2 regions of the Exiguobacterium sp. GL_137 genome follow, and region 2 is predicted to be linked to the other one. Evidence: a T-box and tRNA genes for the amino acid it is inferred to sense, from the RefSeq annotation. Region 2 holds a T-box; the other holds one or more tRNA genes.
The links. The T-box of region 2 lies ahead of leuS (leucine--tRNA ligase). A T-box ahead of a tRNA ligase gene usually reads a tRNA of that ligase, here a tRNA-Leu.
Positions count from the first base shown of each region.

Region 1 (7,311 bases), 570 kb from region 2:
GACACTGAATGCCGACCTTCCGCTCGCCATCGATCATTTCCGGTACTTTGCAGGGGTCATCCGGGCGCAAGAAGGTTCAATCGGGGAACTCGACAACGATACGGTCGCCTATCATTTCCATGAGCCGCTTGGAGTCGTCGGTCAAATCATTCCGTGGAACTTCCCGATTTTAATGGCTGTCTGGAAACTGGCACCGGCACTCGCGGCAGGAAACTGTGTCGTCTTGAAACCGGCGGAACAAACACCGGCAAGTATTCTGTTACTGACGGAACTGATTGAAGATTTATTACCTCCGGGTGTCTTGAATATCGTCAACGGTTTTGGGCTTGAAGCCGGAAAACCGCTCGCGTCGAGCAAACGGATCGCAAAAATTGCTTTCACGGGTGAAACGACGACAGGACGGCTCATCATGCAGTATGCTTCGCAAAACATCATTCCGGTCACACTCGAGCTCGGTGGGAAATCACCAAACATTTTCTTTGCCGACATCATGGATGCCGATGATGCCTTCTTCGATAAAGTGATTGAAGGATTATTGATGTTTGCCTTGAACCAAGGCGAAGTCTGTACATGTCCATCGCGTGCCTTGATTGAAGAATCGATCTACGAACCATTCATGGAGCGTGTACTGGAGCGGGTCAAAGCAATCAAACTCGGCAATCCGCTTGATGCTGACGTCATGATGGGTGCCCAGGCGTCGAGTGAACAAATGGAAAAAATCCTCTCGTATCTTGAAATCGGAAAATCGGAAGGGGCCGAATGCCTGATTGGCGGCGAACGGAACCATCTTGACGGCGACTTGGCGGATGGTTATTACATTCAGCCGACAATTTTCAAAGGACATAACAAAATGCGGATTTTCCAAGAAGAGATTTTTGGTCCTGTCCTATCGGTCACAACGTTTAAAACAGAAGAAGAAGCGTTGCAAATCGCCAATGACACACTGTACGGTTTAGGTGCAGGCGTCTGGACACGCGATATGAACCGCGCATACCGCTTCGGACGGGCGATCGAAGCTGGACGGGTCTGGACAAACTGTTACCACCAGTACCCGGCACACGCCGCGTTCGGTGGCTATAAAATGTCAGGAATCGGTCGTGAAAACCATAAAATGATGCTCAACCATTACCAACGGACAAAAAACCTTCTCGTCAGTTACAGCCCGGATAAACTTGGTTTCTTCTAATCGAAGAAAGGATGTGGCGACATGGTCGAACGTGTACTTGCGACCGATGCCGGCTTGGAATTGATTGAACGGCTGAAAGCGAAACACGGACCGTTGATGTTTCACCAATCGGGTGGCTGTTGCGACGGCAGTTCCCCGATGTGTTTTGCGGAAGGGGATTTATTTTTAGGGGATCAGGATTTATTGATCGGCACAATCGGTGGTTGTCCGTTTTATATTCATGAGGATCAGTATGAATATTGGAAACATACACAATTGATCATTGATGTCGTCAATGGTCGAGGCGGAATGTTTTCTTTGGAAGGTGTCGAGGGCAAACGATTTTTGACACGTTCTCGTGCTTTTACGACTGAAGAATATGCAGAACTCACGGCATCTACCAAATCGTAATTCGATAAATAACACCTCGCTCGAATCTTTAAGGAATCATCCTTAAAGATTCGAGACGAAGGTGTTTTTTTGGGCGTAAAAACCTGAATGAGAGGTCACGTTTTATTTATAGGCGGCGTCACGTTATAATTAAAAGATATTTTACAAAAAGAGGAGGGCGAAACATGGCAACATTTCAAGAATTGACGTCAATTGAAGACGTAAGGGACTTTTATCTTCAAGAATCGGCAAGTTTCATTTATATTTCCAGTCCGGGCTGTGGCGTTTGTGCCTCGTTGTTTCCACAAATCGAACCGATTTTGGCAAATCATCCCGAATTTCGGTCTGGACATGTTGACTTGGTTACCGTCCCGGAAATTGTCGGAGAATTTTCGGTGTTTACCGCGCCTTCTTTGTTGTTTTTTGTTCAAGGAAAAGAACTTCACCGGGAAGCACGAATCGTTCCAATCGAACCGTTTACCCGGAAAGTCGAACAACTCAGCCGATTAGTGGCTTCGATGAACTGAAAAATCCAACATCGTCAGGAGGAAACAATCATGCGCTATCCCTTTTTAGGCTGGACCGGCCAAACAATCGGTGTGACAGCTCCGTCTTCCGGAGTGCCGGAAAACTTACATTCAATGCTCGAGGAAGCAACGTTGCGTCTCCAGGATCGGCAAATGGCAGTCACAATCGGACAAACGGTTTGGACGCAACATCAGGCGGAAAGCGCTCCGGCTCAAACACGAGCGGATGAACTGAATGAGATGCTGAAAAATCCGGAAATCGATGCAATCCTTCCACCTTTTGGAGGAGAACGGGCGATTGATGTATTACCGTTTTTGGATTTCGAACGAATCCCGGTAAAATGGTTGCTTGGGTACTCGGATATCAGTACGCTCCTGTTTGCCATCACAGTCAAGACAGGCATCGCGACAGCACATGGACCGAATTTTGTAGACATGCGCAGCGAAGAATGGGATGAAACGACGACAGCCTGGCGGCGAGTGCTGGCGACGCCTGCCGGAGGGACCGTCACTCAGTGGACGTCTGATCTGTATCAAACCAAATGGAACCATTCAGAACGACCAGAACGTTATATGTATCATCTTGATGCAACGACAGAGTGGAAAACGCTGGATCCGACACAAAAACAGGTATCCGGGCGGTTGCTTGGCGGGTGTCTTGAGACGATTCGTCATCTCATCGGAACGCCGTATGGAGACGTAGCAGCATTTCAGGAAAACCAGATTAACGAAGAACCGATTCTTTGGTATTTCGAAGTGTCGGAAGCGAGCGCTACTGACGTTCACCGTTCACTGATGCAGATGTATCTCGCGGGTTGGTTCGAGCGGACATCTGGAATCGTGTTCGGACGAACGGCAGGTGGTCGGACGATCGAAGATTATACGATCCTAGATGTCTATGAAACGTTTAAAAGACTGTTGAATATCCCGGTGTTTTACGATCTCGACATCGGACATCAACCGCCGCAAATGACACTCGTCAACGGAGCATCGGCAACCATCACGATTCAAGGAAAAGATTCTAGATTAGACATGACGTTTCAGTGATCTAGAAGAGGAGGACAGATATGGCGAGTCGGAAGTTTCAATCGTTAGCAGCGTATAAACGGATACACATCAATCCGGAAACACGTCGGATGACCTTACCTGAACCATTTTATGATGCATTACAGTTAAAAGATGAACTGATGTTGGCGCAGGTCGGTCAAGTGTTGATTATCCGCAATCCACAGGAAATCGTCACGACGGAAACGGATTTGCTGTCGGACATCGTCGACGAAGGTTTCACAGGACAAGAATTAGTTCAGGAATTTGCTTACCGAAAGGCACAACACGAACATCGTCTGCGGCAACAAATTTTACAAGAAGAAGATGCCGAGTCTTCGGCACAATTACAAATTGATTTATAAGAGCAGATGAGGAGTGGAAGCAATGCGAACACGAACAAAAATCGGCTTAGGTGTAATCGGTTCAGGGATGCTCGCGGCGAGTTATTACTTTTATGAAATGGCGATTGCGACCAATCCGAAACCCTTTTTATCCAACAACCGTGATTTGAGTGACGAGATGGTCCGTCTGATGCAACCGGGTCAAACGTGGATCAAAGAACAGCCGCTGGAGCTGATTGAAGTAAAGGCGCATGATGGATTAACCTTACGCGGGCATTACTTACCGCCGCTTGTTCCATCGAATCGGGTCGTCATTTTAGTTCACGGATACGGTGGAGTCGGAACAGACTTAGCCGGATTTGCGTATCTGTATCATCAAGCCGGTTTCCATGTCATGATGCCGGACAACCGAGGACACGGAAAAAGTGACGGGAACTATATCGGATTTGGTTGGCATGACCGTGAAGATTGTCTTCGGTGGACCGAGTACCTGGTGGCCCGTCTTGGACAAGAAAGTGCGATTTTCTTACATGGTGTCTCAATGGGGGGAGCGACCGTTCTGATGACAAGTGGTGAAGTTTTGCCGCCGCAAATCAAAGGAATTATCTCCGATTGTGCCTACACGTCGGTCAATGCCGTCCTTGCCTATCAAATGAAACGGATGTACCGTCTGCCCCATTTTCCATTTTTGACGATGACAAGCATTTTGACGAAAATGAAAGCAGGTTATTTTTTCAGTGAAGCGTCTGCACTTAAACAAGTGAAGCGGGCGACGGTGCCAATTCTGTTTTTACACGGTGGAGCGGATACGTTTGTTCCAACCTCGATGGTCTATGAATTGTATCAAGCCTGTCCGACAGAAAAAGAATTGGTAGTCATTCCGAATGCTGCCCACGCGATGGCGTACTTTGAAGATCCGGACACTTATGATGCGGTCGTCGAAACATTTGTCCGTCGGATTTTAGGCGAACCAATGGAACGCGTGTAAAAAAAATGCGTGAAATCGTTGACATCAAAAACACTATTTAGTATTCTAATAACATAAATAGAAGTCGTCGTGGCGGAACTGGTAGACGCGCTAGACTCAGAATCTAGTGGTGGCAACACCGTGGAGGTTCAAGTCCTCTCGGCGGCATTTTTAAGTGAAAATAGGAGTACTCTTCGTAAGAAGTGGGCTTCTATTTTTTTTATAAAAATTTTTGATTCATGTCCTTAACAAGTTTGTTCGTAAAATTTGAATTTTTCTGATAAAATATGTGTTAAGGAAAAGATTTTAAGGAAATTACAAGGGAGAAGGCATTTGTCTTATTTGTCTTCAAGAGAGGAGTAACAACATGAAAAAGCATTTATCGGTTTTATTTTTACTGCTCAGCTGTTTAATGGTATTGAGTGCATGCAGTATCGGATCACAGGACGAGGTGTCGAAAGACAAGACGTATAAAGTCGGAATCGATGTCACGTATCCACCGTTCGAATATAAAGACGGGGACACGTACAAGGGGATCGATATCGATCTCATCAAAGCCATTGCAAAGGATCAAGGGTTTAAAATCAAGTTTGAAGCAATGGACTTCAGCGGAATCATTCCGGCTCTTCAAGCGAACCAGTTGGATGTTGCAATTGCCGGTATGAGTATCACGCCGGAGCGGAAAAAAGTCGTCACGTTCTCCGATCCGTACTTTAAAGCCGGATTGATTTTAGTCGTCAAAGATGACAACAATAAAATCAAGTCGGTCGATGATTTAAAAGGACAGAAAGTCGCGGTCAAAAAAGGAACGACAGGTGCAAAATATGCGACGGACAATGCAGATAAACTCGGTATCACAGTCACACAATTCAATGACAGTCCAGCCATGTTCCAAGAAGTCAAAAACGGAAATGCTGCAGCATTGATTGAAGATTATCCGGTCATCTCGTATGCCAACAAACAACAAAATCTTGGTCTGAAACTCGTCGGAGACCGTTTGAACGGGGATAACTACGGAATCGCTGTCTTAAAAGGTGAAAACGAAGAGTTGTTGAAAAAAATCAATAAAGGACTGGCTAACCTGAAAGAAAGCGGCGAGTACGACAAAATCGTCGATACGTATTTGAAATAAGCTATTTGAACGAATGACAAGGGAGTTGAGTCACTGATGGAAGTCGCAAAAACGGCGTTTCCGTTTTTCTTGGAAGGGTTACAGATCACCCTTTATATCTTTATCATCGCGGTCATCGTCGGATTTTTAATCGGCTTGATCGTCGCATTGATGCGTTTATCACCACTTAAGATTTTAAACGGTATCGCCATCGTCTACATCGATGTTATTCGGGGAACCCCCTTTATCGTCCAATTGTTCTTTATCTATTTTGGACTCAACTCGCTCGAGTGGTTGTCCATGGACCGGATGTATGCCGGAATCCTGACAGTTGCGATCAATGCCGGAGCCTACTTTGCTGAAATCATCCGGGCAGGGATTCAATCGATTGATAAAGGTCAAACCGAGGCCTCACGATCACTCGGGATGACAGGACGTCAAACGATGACGCAAATCGTTTTACCGCAAGCCTTCCGCCGGATGTTGCCGACGATTACGAACCAATCGATCATCAGTCTAAAAGATACGTCGTTACTATCGATCATCGGGATCGCGGATTTGACGCAACAGGGACAAGTGCAACAGGCGACGACATTTGAACCGTTCATCGTTTGGACAGTTGTCGGTCTGATGTACTTCGTCGTCATCTATCTCCTTTCATTGTTAGGGAAATTCTTGGAACGGAGGTTTACACTGCGATGAGTATCATTGAAGTAAAACAATTAAAAAAGTCATTTGGTTCAAACGAAGTGTTAAAGGATATTTCGGTTGAGATTCAAGAAAAAGAAGTCGTTTGTGTCATCGGACCTTCAGGATCCGGAAAAAGTACGTTTCTCCGCTGTTTAAACCGGCTGGAGGATATTACAGGAGGGACCGTGATTGTTGATACACACGACATTACGGATCCGAAAGTCGATATCAATAAAGTACGGGAAGAAGTAGGGATGGTGTTTCAACACTTCAACTTGTTTCCACATAAGACGGTGCTCGAGAACGTGACGCTTGCACCGATGAAGGTTCGGAAAACGGATAAAACTCAAGCGAAACAGCGGGCTTTCGAATTGCTGGATAAAGTGGGATTACGGGAAAAAGCGGATAATTATCCGGGTGAACTGTCCGGTGGTCAAAAACAACGGGTCGCCATTGCCCGTGCTCTGGCCATGAATCCGAAAATCATGTTGTTTGACGAACCGACATCCGCACTCGATCCAGAGATGGTCGGGGATGTTCTTGCCGTTATGAAGCAATTGGCACTCGAAGGGATGACGATGATTGTCGTTACGCACGAGATGGGATTTGCCCGTGAAGTCGGGGATCGTGTTCTTTTCATGGACGGTGGTTTTATCGTCGAAGAAAACATTCCGAGTTTATTGTTTGATTCTCCGCAACACGAACGGACACAGTCTTTTTTAAGTAAAGTTTTGTAAATGATGAAATGAAGCAGGAATGACCTTCAGGGAGGTCATTCCTGCTTTTTTTAATGAAAACGCCTGTTTTCGCCTAGAGACGTTTCAATCATAAAGAACACAGGGTACAGTCATAAGAAAAACTTATACATTTGTGACGGAGAAATTGGGAATTCGAAACGCACTGACCTAAAAGAAGTAGTAATATAATAACTAAGGCAAACACTTTTGACATACAGGCCTTCGTTAAGGGTTATGTTCGGATGAAATGTCAGGAACATGACGATTATCGAATTTTTATGTCATATGATTTGAAAGCGCTAACAGGTAGAGAGCTGGAAACGTACTGATGCAGTA
Region 1 is NZ_CM174406.1:1,698,295-1,705,605, reverse strand. Features, by position in the region: gene adh (aldehyde dehydrogenase) at 1-1,186, shown strand, start outside; gene AC3IRK_RS09110 (DUF779 domain-containing protein) at 1,208-1,576, shown strand; gene AC3IRK_RS09105 (thioredoxin family protein) at 1,741-2,082, shown strand; gene AC3IRK_RS09100 (S66 family peptidase) at 2,113-3,129, shown strand; gene AC3IRK_RS09095 (hypothetical protein) at 3,150-3,491, shown strand; gene AC3IRK_RS09090 (alpha/beta hydrolase) at 3,514-4,458, shown strand; tRNA gene AC3IRK_RS09085 (tRNA-Leu) at 4,522-4,605, shown strand; gene AC3IRK_RS09080 (transporter substrate-binding domain-containing protein) at 4,850-5,569, shown strand; gene AC3IRK_RS09075 (amino acid ABC transporter permease) at 5,606-6,250, shown strand; gene AC3IRK_RS09070 (amino acid ABC transporter ATP-binding protein) at 6,247-6,975, shown strand.
Region 1: it encodes a tRNA-Leu, which carries the amino acid that the T-box ahead of leuS (leucine--tRNA ligase) is inferred to sense. The anticodon was not compared.

Region 2 (7,311 bases):
TCAATGGCAGGGAACGTTTGCCGTGCATACAAAGTCACTTGGAGTAACAATTTCCGAGTATTCGATTTTATGGACGATCAACGGGGCGCTAATTGTGTTTGCACAACCGTTATTGACACCCGTCTTACGATGGTTTGGAGACGATTTGAAACGTCAGTTACTGACGGGGACAGGGATTTTTCTTTTGTCCTATGCCATCGTTCCCTTTGCGGGCGGATTCAAAATGTTTTTAGTGGCGATGATCATCTTGACGATTGGTGAGATGTTCATTTGGCCGGCAGTTCCTGCAATGGCAGCGCGCTTGGCTCCGATTGGTAAAGAAGGTGAGTTTCAGGGATACGTCAATATCGCCGCTTCGGCAGGCCGGATGATAAGTCCGACCGTCGGGGGACTGATTTATGATTTATCCGGTATGAATGCCGTGTTCCTGACGTTGATCGGATTGATTCTGGTGGCAGGATTCACATTCATTCGTGCTATACCAAGTAAGGCGATAAAATAAGTTCGAAAGACAGACGCGGTCGTTTGATGCCGCCATCTGTCTTTTTTTGAGGACGCATAATAAACATGTAAAACGGGTATTCAATTAAAAGGAAAATATTAATTGATTAACCAAATTAAAGAAAAAATATGTTTGACGTGTCGTGTGCCGGAGGTGTAAAAGATGAGGCAATGTATTTTCGTTGAAGATCAGCTGACTTGGACATCACTTGTCGAAAATAAATCACTTGATATTTTTTATAGCTATGAATACGTCCGTTTAAATGCACGGGCCGATGAAACGGCGGGACTGGTTTATTTTCAAGGTGCGTCAGGCGAACTATTTTATCCTTTTTTGAAGAGGCGTATTTTCGACACCGAGTATTTTGATATGATTACACCTTATGGTTATGGAGGTCCGGAAGTTGTTGGTGAACTGACGTTGGAAGAACTGGCAGATGCCAAGCGTTCTTTTCGGCAATGGGCCATGCGTCACAAAATTGTCTCGGAGCTGATTCGGTTTAATCCATTGACGGAAAATCAAAAACGGATAGCGGATTGGACGAAAACGGAATTCATCCGCCACACGACGAGCATCGATCTTCGGCCAACCGTGGAAGAAATCATGCAAACGTTTCATAAGAAAAACCGGAGTATGATCCGGAAGTCATTGGCGTCAGAGCTGACAGTCCGTCGGGGATCAAAAGAAGATTTGCCAACTTTTATCCGTCTTTATTACCAAACGATGGACCGGAAAGATGCCTCTTCCCATTACTATTTTACACCTGAATACTTTGAACAACTGTTTCAGCCGACACAGCTGTGTGAACCGTTATTGTTGATTGCCGAGTGGAGAGGGGAAGCCGTCGGTGGTTATTTCGTATTGCTTGGACAAGAGTATGCACACGGACATTTGATTGGATGTCAACGGGATGAACATAAACTGTTTCCGAATCAGCGACTGGAATATGAGGCGATCTTACATTCCAAGACGGCAGGGATGGTCGAACACCATTTAGGCGGCGGATATAAGGAACGGGACAGTCTGTTTGAAAGCAAGTGCCGTTACACAGGATACCGGATGTTTGAATACCACCAAGGAAAAACGATTCTTCTGCCTCATGTCTATGAAAAATTGTGCCAACGCTATGGAAGTGATCAAGACGTAGACTATTTCCCGGAATACCGCTACCAAGAGACGGTTTTAGCGACATGAATCCACCTGATCGTCTGCGGATGATCAGGTTTTTTGGTAGGCTGATAGCAGGAGGGGAAAAAATGAAAAAAACAGGTCTGATTTTTGATATGGATGGTGTCATTCTCGACAGTGAAATTCAATATTTTAAAGTCCACCAACACATGTTTAAGACGTTATCTATCCCGCTCGATCATACGCAGTATGCGACATTCATGGGGAAAACAGGAGACGAGATGTGGGAAGAACTGATTACACAACATGAGTTACCTCACTCTACGGAAGCATTACTGGCACTCGAACATGAATTATTCCAGCAACACGCGAAGCCGGAAGCATGCGGCCTAAAAGACGGAGTCAAAGAATTGATGGAACTGGCCCGCATGGAAGGATACCGGATTGCGATTGCTTCTTCCAGTTCACTTGAAAAAATCACACGCGTCATCACGCATTATGGATTGACGGTCGATGCGTACACGAGCGGATTTGAAGTCCCGCGGTCGAAGCCGGATCCGGCGATTTTCCGCTTGGCGGCGCAACGGATTGATCAAGCACCGGAGGCTTGTATCGTGATTGAAGATGCAGCGAACGGGATGATCGGGGCGAAGGAAGCAGGAATGGAAGTCATCGCCTTGCTGGATGAACGGATGCCGGCACAAATCCTGCATCACGCGGACCACGTCGTCTCGTCGCATGCGGCAATCGGAGAAATTTTACGGAACCGTTGACGATAAGGGAAGATTCAGCTTACACTAACACATAGATAGTCCATTGCGACGAACTGAAGTAGTAAGGGAGTCATTCCGTTTAGAGAGCTGGTGATCGGTGCAAACCAGTCGGAATCGTCCGTGAACTCGTCAGGGAGCATGATTCGTGAAATCAAGTAGCGAACTCCGGTCCTTCACACCGTTATCCGTGAATCAAGTGGTCTGCTTCAGCAGACAACGTGGGTGGTACCGCGGGAGACAAACCGGTCTTTCGTCCCTATTCCTAGGGGCGGAGACCGGTTTTTTGTATATTCAGAGGAGGAATAGAGATGCCGTACAATCATCGTGAAATCGAACCGAAATGGCAAGCGCGCTGGGAACAGGACAATGCGTTCGTCACAACAGAAGATCCGGAAAAAGAAGGTTTTTATGCGTTAGACATGTTTCCTTATCCATCGGGAGCAGGACTCCATGTCGGACACCCAGAAGGATACACGGCAACGGATATCCTCGCACGGATGAAACGGATGCAGGGGTACAACGTCCTTCATCCGATGGGATGGGATGCGTTTGGACTTCCAGCGGAACAGTATGCCCTTGATACAGGGAATGATCCGCGGGAGTTTACAGCGCAAAACATCGAGACGTTCAAACGTCAGTTAAAAGATTTAGGATTCTCATATGATTGGGATCGTGAAATCAATACGACGGATCCAAATTATTACAAATGGACACAGTGGATCTTTACGAAATTGTATGAACAAGGACTTGCTTTCGTTGACGAAGTCGCGGTTAACTGGTGTCCGGCGCTTGGAACAGTCCTTGCGAACGAGGAAGTCATCGACGGACTGTCGGAGCGTGGCAATCATCCCGTCGTCCGTGTTCCGATGCGGCAGTGGGTCTTAAAAATCACAGAGTATGCGGGCCGTTTACTCGAAGATTTAGATGAACTAGACTGGCCAGAATCGGTGAAAGAAATGCAACGGAACTGGATCGGAAAATCGGAAGGGGCGGAAATCGACTTTACGATTGACGGTCATAAAAAACAAGTGACGGTCTTTACGACACGTCCGGATACAGTTTTCGGGGCAACTTACCTTGTTCTTGCACCGGAGCATCCGTTCGTCGCGGACATCACGACAGCCGATCATGAAGAAGCTGTTAAAACGTATATCGCATCTGTTCAGACGAAATCAGACTTGGAGCGGACAGATCTTGCGAAAGAAAAAACAGGCGTCTTCACGGGAGCTTTTGCCGTCAATCCGATTTCCGGAGAACGTCTGCCGATCTGGATCGCCGATTATGTCCTCGCGACATATGGGACAGGCGCCATCATGGCCGTACCGGCACATGACGAGCGAGATCATGAATTTGCGAAACAGTTTGACCTGCCAATCATCGAAGTCGTAACAGGCGGTAACGTCGACGAAGCAGCGTACACGGGTGAAGGAGAGCACGTCAATTCACAGATGCTCGACGGACTATCAAAACAAGAAGCGATTGAGACAATCATCGCTGAACTTGAGACGAATCAAGTCGGACGCAAAAAAATCACTTTCCGGTTGCGTGACTGGTTATTCAGCCGTCAACGGTACTGGGGTGAGCCGATTCCGGTCGTCCACATGGAAGACGGAACGATGAAGACGCTCGATAAATCAGAACTTCCGCTTGAATTGCCGATGATTCCGGAAATCAAGCCGTCGGGAACGGGTGAATCTCCACTCGCTCTTGCTGAAGACTGGCTCGATTACACGGATCCGGTCACAGGACTTAAAGGGCGTCGTGAGACGAATACGATGCCACAATGGGGCGGCAGCTGCTGGTATTACCTTCGCTTCATCGATCCGCACAATGAAGAAGCGATTGCCGATCCGGAAAAATTAAAATACTGGCTCCCGGTTGATATTTACATCGGAGGGGCTGAACATGCCGTACTTCATTTACTCTACGCCCGCTTCTGGCACAAAGTCTTGTATGATATCGGTGTCGTACCGACGAAAGAACCATTCCAAAAGTTATATAACCAAGGGATGATTCTCGGAGAAAACAACGAAAAAATGTCGAAATCACGCGGAAACGTCATCAATCCGGATGAAATCGTCAAATCGCACGGTGCGGATACGCTCCGTTTATATGAGATGTTCATGGGACCACTGGATGCTTCAGTTTCCTGGTCGGAGAACGGTCTAGACGGAGCACGTCGTTTCCTTGACCGCGTCTGGCGTCTGTTTGAACGGACAGCGGACATTCAAGACGTGACGACAGTCGATGTGGACTTTGAACGTGTCTACCACCAGACGGTTAAGAAAGTAACGGAAGATTTCACGAATATTCAGTTCAACACCGGCATTTCGCAGTTGATGGTCTTCGTCAACGAAGCAAACAAACAACCGGTCTTGCCACGCCATTTCCTTCGTGGATTCATTCAATTATTGACTCCGGTTGCTCCGCACTTAGGGGAAGAGTTATGGGAACAACTTGGCTTTGACGACACCTTGACATATGCGGTATGGCCGACATTCGATGAAACGAAACTCGTCAGCGATACAATGGAATTCGTCATTCAAGTCAACGGCAAAGTCCGTTCGAAGCTCGTCATCAGCATCGACGCAACGAAAGAAGAAATTGAAGCTCTTGCGTTTGCAGATGAAAAAACACAAGAGTGGATTGGTGATAAAACGGTTCGAAAAGTCATCGTCGTCCCGAAAAAACTGATCAACATCGTAGCAAACTAAGCTGAAACCCCTCATCTGATTTAATCAGATCGAGGGGTTTTCGATTATCTCCGTCGCAAGTCCGCTTTTTTTTTAGGGCGCCTTCTGCTAAACTGAATCAGAAACCGAGACAGAAAGGCGATTTGTGTAAATGAAACGAACTTATATAGTCTATACAACGATTTTTGCCGTCGTCTCCGGTCTGATCCTTTGTGTGGCCCTCGTCTTTTCGAGACCTGAGACCGTAGCACAAATTCAAGAGACGTTTGCAAAAATTGAGACACAATCCAAACACCAAGCAGCTGTGAAACAAGTACCACCGAAAACGCCGTCTTCGATTCCAAATCCGGAAGAACCGTTGATCAAGAATGTCCAACAGATGTTGTATGATGATTCGATTGGTTCTTATCTTGTTGTAACGGAAGATTATCACTTTTTTGAAATCAGTGGGACAGGAGAACGTATCAATGCTTCATTCCAAATCGAGGATGAAGGCAAGTTGATGTTATCGGGACTTGACGGAATGACGCTCGTTGACGGCGAGACCGTCGCCTTATTGACATCCAATCAAATTCTCGTGACAGTCAAACGGGAAGAGGGCGTCTGGAAAGAAGACAAACGAGAGCGGGTAGCAGGTACGACAATCCGTGACAGCTTTCACGGACTCGGTTACGATGCCAAGAAAAAACAATTTTATACGATCAATCACATTCGCTCGTTAGCACGAAGTGAACTGACGTATTTTGCGATGAAACAAGATGAAATCAAGATTGATAAAGAGGCGACTGCGAAGGAAAAGCGTGCCTTGAAGAAAAAACAAAAACCACCGTATTTGACGATCGTGGCACGAAAACGGATCGACACGGCCAGTGGCATGCGCAGTGATGCGAAAAAAGCCTTCACGGAAAACTTCCGTCCGATCGGTCTGGCCGAGCGGCAAGGGCGGATTTATACATTGGATTCGGAAGCGTTATTCCTGTATTCGATTGATACGAAAGATGTGACAATCACGGGGGAATCAGCGAGTCCGAAAGTGTACGGGGCAGAAGGAATATTTGTTCAGGACAATGAGTTGTTTGCACTCATCCAAACGGATAAATTCTCGAGCCGTTCGTTTACGCCAATCGACTAAAAGGCTAGCTCCGTGTAGGAACTAGCCTTTTTGTCATAATGCGGTCAAGGCAGCATTCGTTCCGGCACAATGTCCGGTCACGAAAGCGGCTGTGATGTTGTAACCGCCTGTATAGCCGTGAATGTCGAGGATTTCGCCGGCGAAAAAGAGACCGTCTGCTTTTTTCGACATCATCGTTTTCGGCTGGATTTCCTTAATCGAAACGCCACCTCCGGTGACGAATGCCTTATCAAAGTCGAGTGTTCCTACTGCTTGAAGGGGGAACCGTTTGAGCGTTGCTAACAATTGGGTGAAGTCCTGCTTCTTAATTTGCGTACACACTTCATCACCGAAACCGATTTTAGCAAATAACAGGTCGAGTAACCGTTCCGGAACAAATCCTTTTAACGCATTACGGACTGTCTTTTTCGGATTAGCGGCAAGGGCGGCTTGGAATCGTTCCGTCAACGCACCGATTGATTCATCCGGGAACAAATCGATCGAGAGATGGACGACTCGCTCATCTGATCGTTTTCTTTCTTTGATCGTGTACTGACTGCACCGTAACGCAATCGGACCACTCAGACCGAAATGCGTGAACAGGAGGTCACCGGTATGCGTTTTAATCGGTTTGTCTTTTTTGCCATGGACGGTCAGAGCAACGTCACGTAAGGAAAGACCTTGTAATGTCTTTTCCTGAATGAACGTGTCGTTCAGTAAAATCGGGACTTCCGTCGGAAAGAGTTCCGTGATCGTATGGCCGGCTTTACGTGCCCAATGATAGCCGTCACCGGTTGAACCAGTGTGGGGAACCGATTGTCCGCCGACAGCGACGACACAACTTTTGGCTTCAAGGCGGGTTCCGTCAGCGAGCAAGACGGCTGCAAACGAACCATCCGGATGAAAGTCGAGGGTTTCGACTTCGGCATTGATTTGGATTTCGGCGCCGTGTTGACGAATTTGATCAATCAACACACGAACGACATCGGCCGCTTTATCGGAAACAGGGAACATCCGTCCGTTGTCCTCTTCTTTTAGGGCGACACCAAACCCTTCGAACAGTTCAATGATCGATTCGTTATTGAACTGCGAAAAGGCGCTATA
Region 2 is NZ_CM174406.1:2,264,770-2,272,080, reverse strand. Features, by position in the region: gene AC3IRK_RS11915 (MDR family MFS transporter) at 1-502, shown strand, start outside; gene AC3IRK_RS11910 (peptidoglycan bridge formation glycyltransferase FemA/FemB family protein) at 665-1,696, shown strand; gene AC3IRK_RS11905 (HAD family hydrolase) at 1,759-2,403, shown strand; T-box leader at 2,443-2,664, shown strand; gene leuS (leucine--tRNA ligase) at 2,712-5,117, shown strand; gene AC3IRK_RS11895 (hypothetical protein) at 5,248-6,228, shown strand; gene AC3IRK_RS11890 (BaiN/RdsA family NAD(P)/FAD-dependent oxidoreductase) at 6,262-7,311, opposite strand, start outside.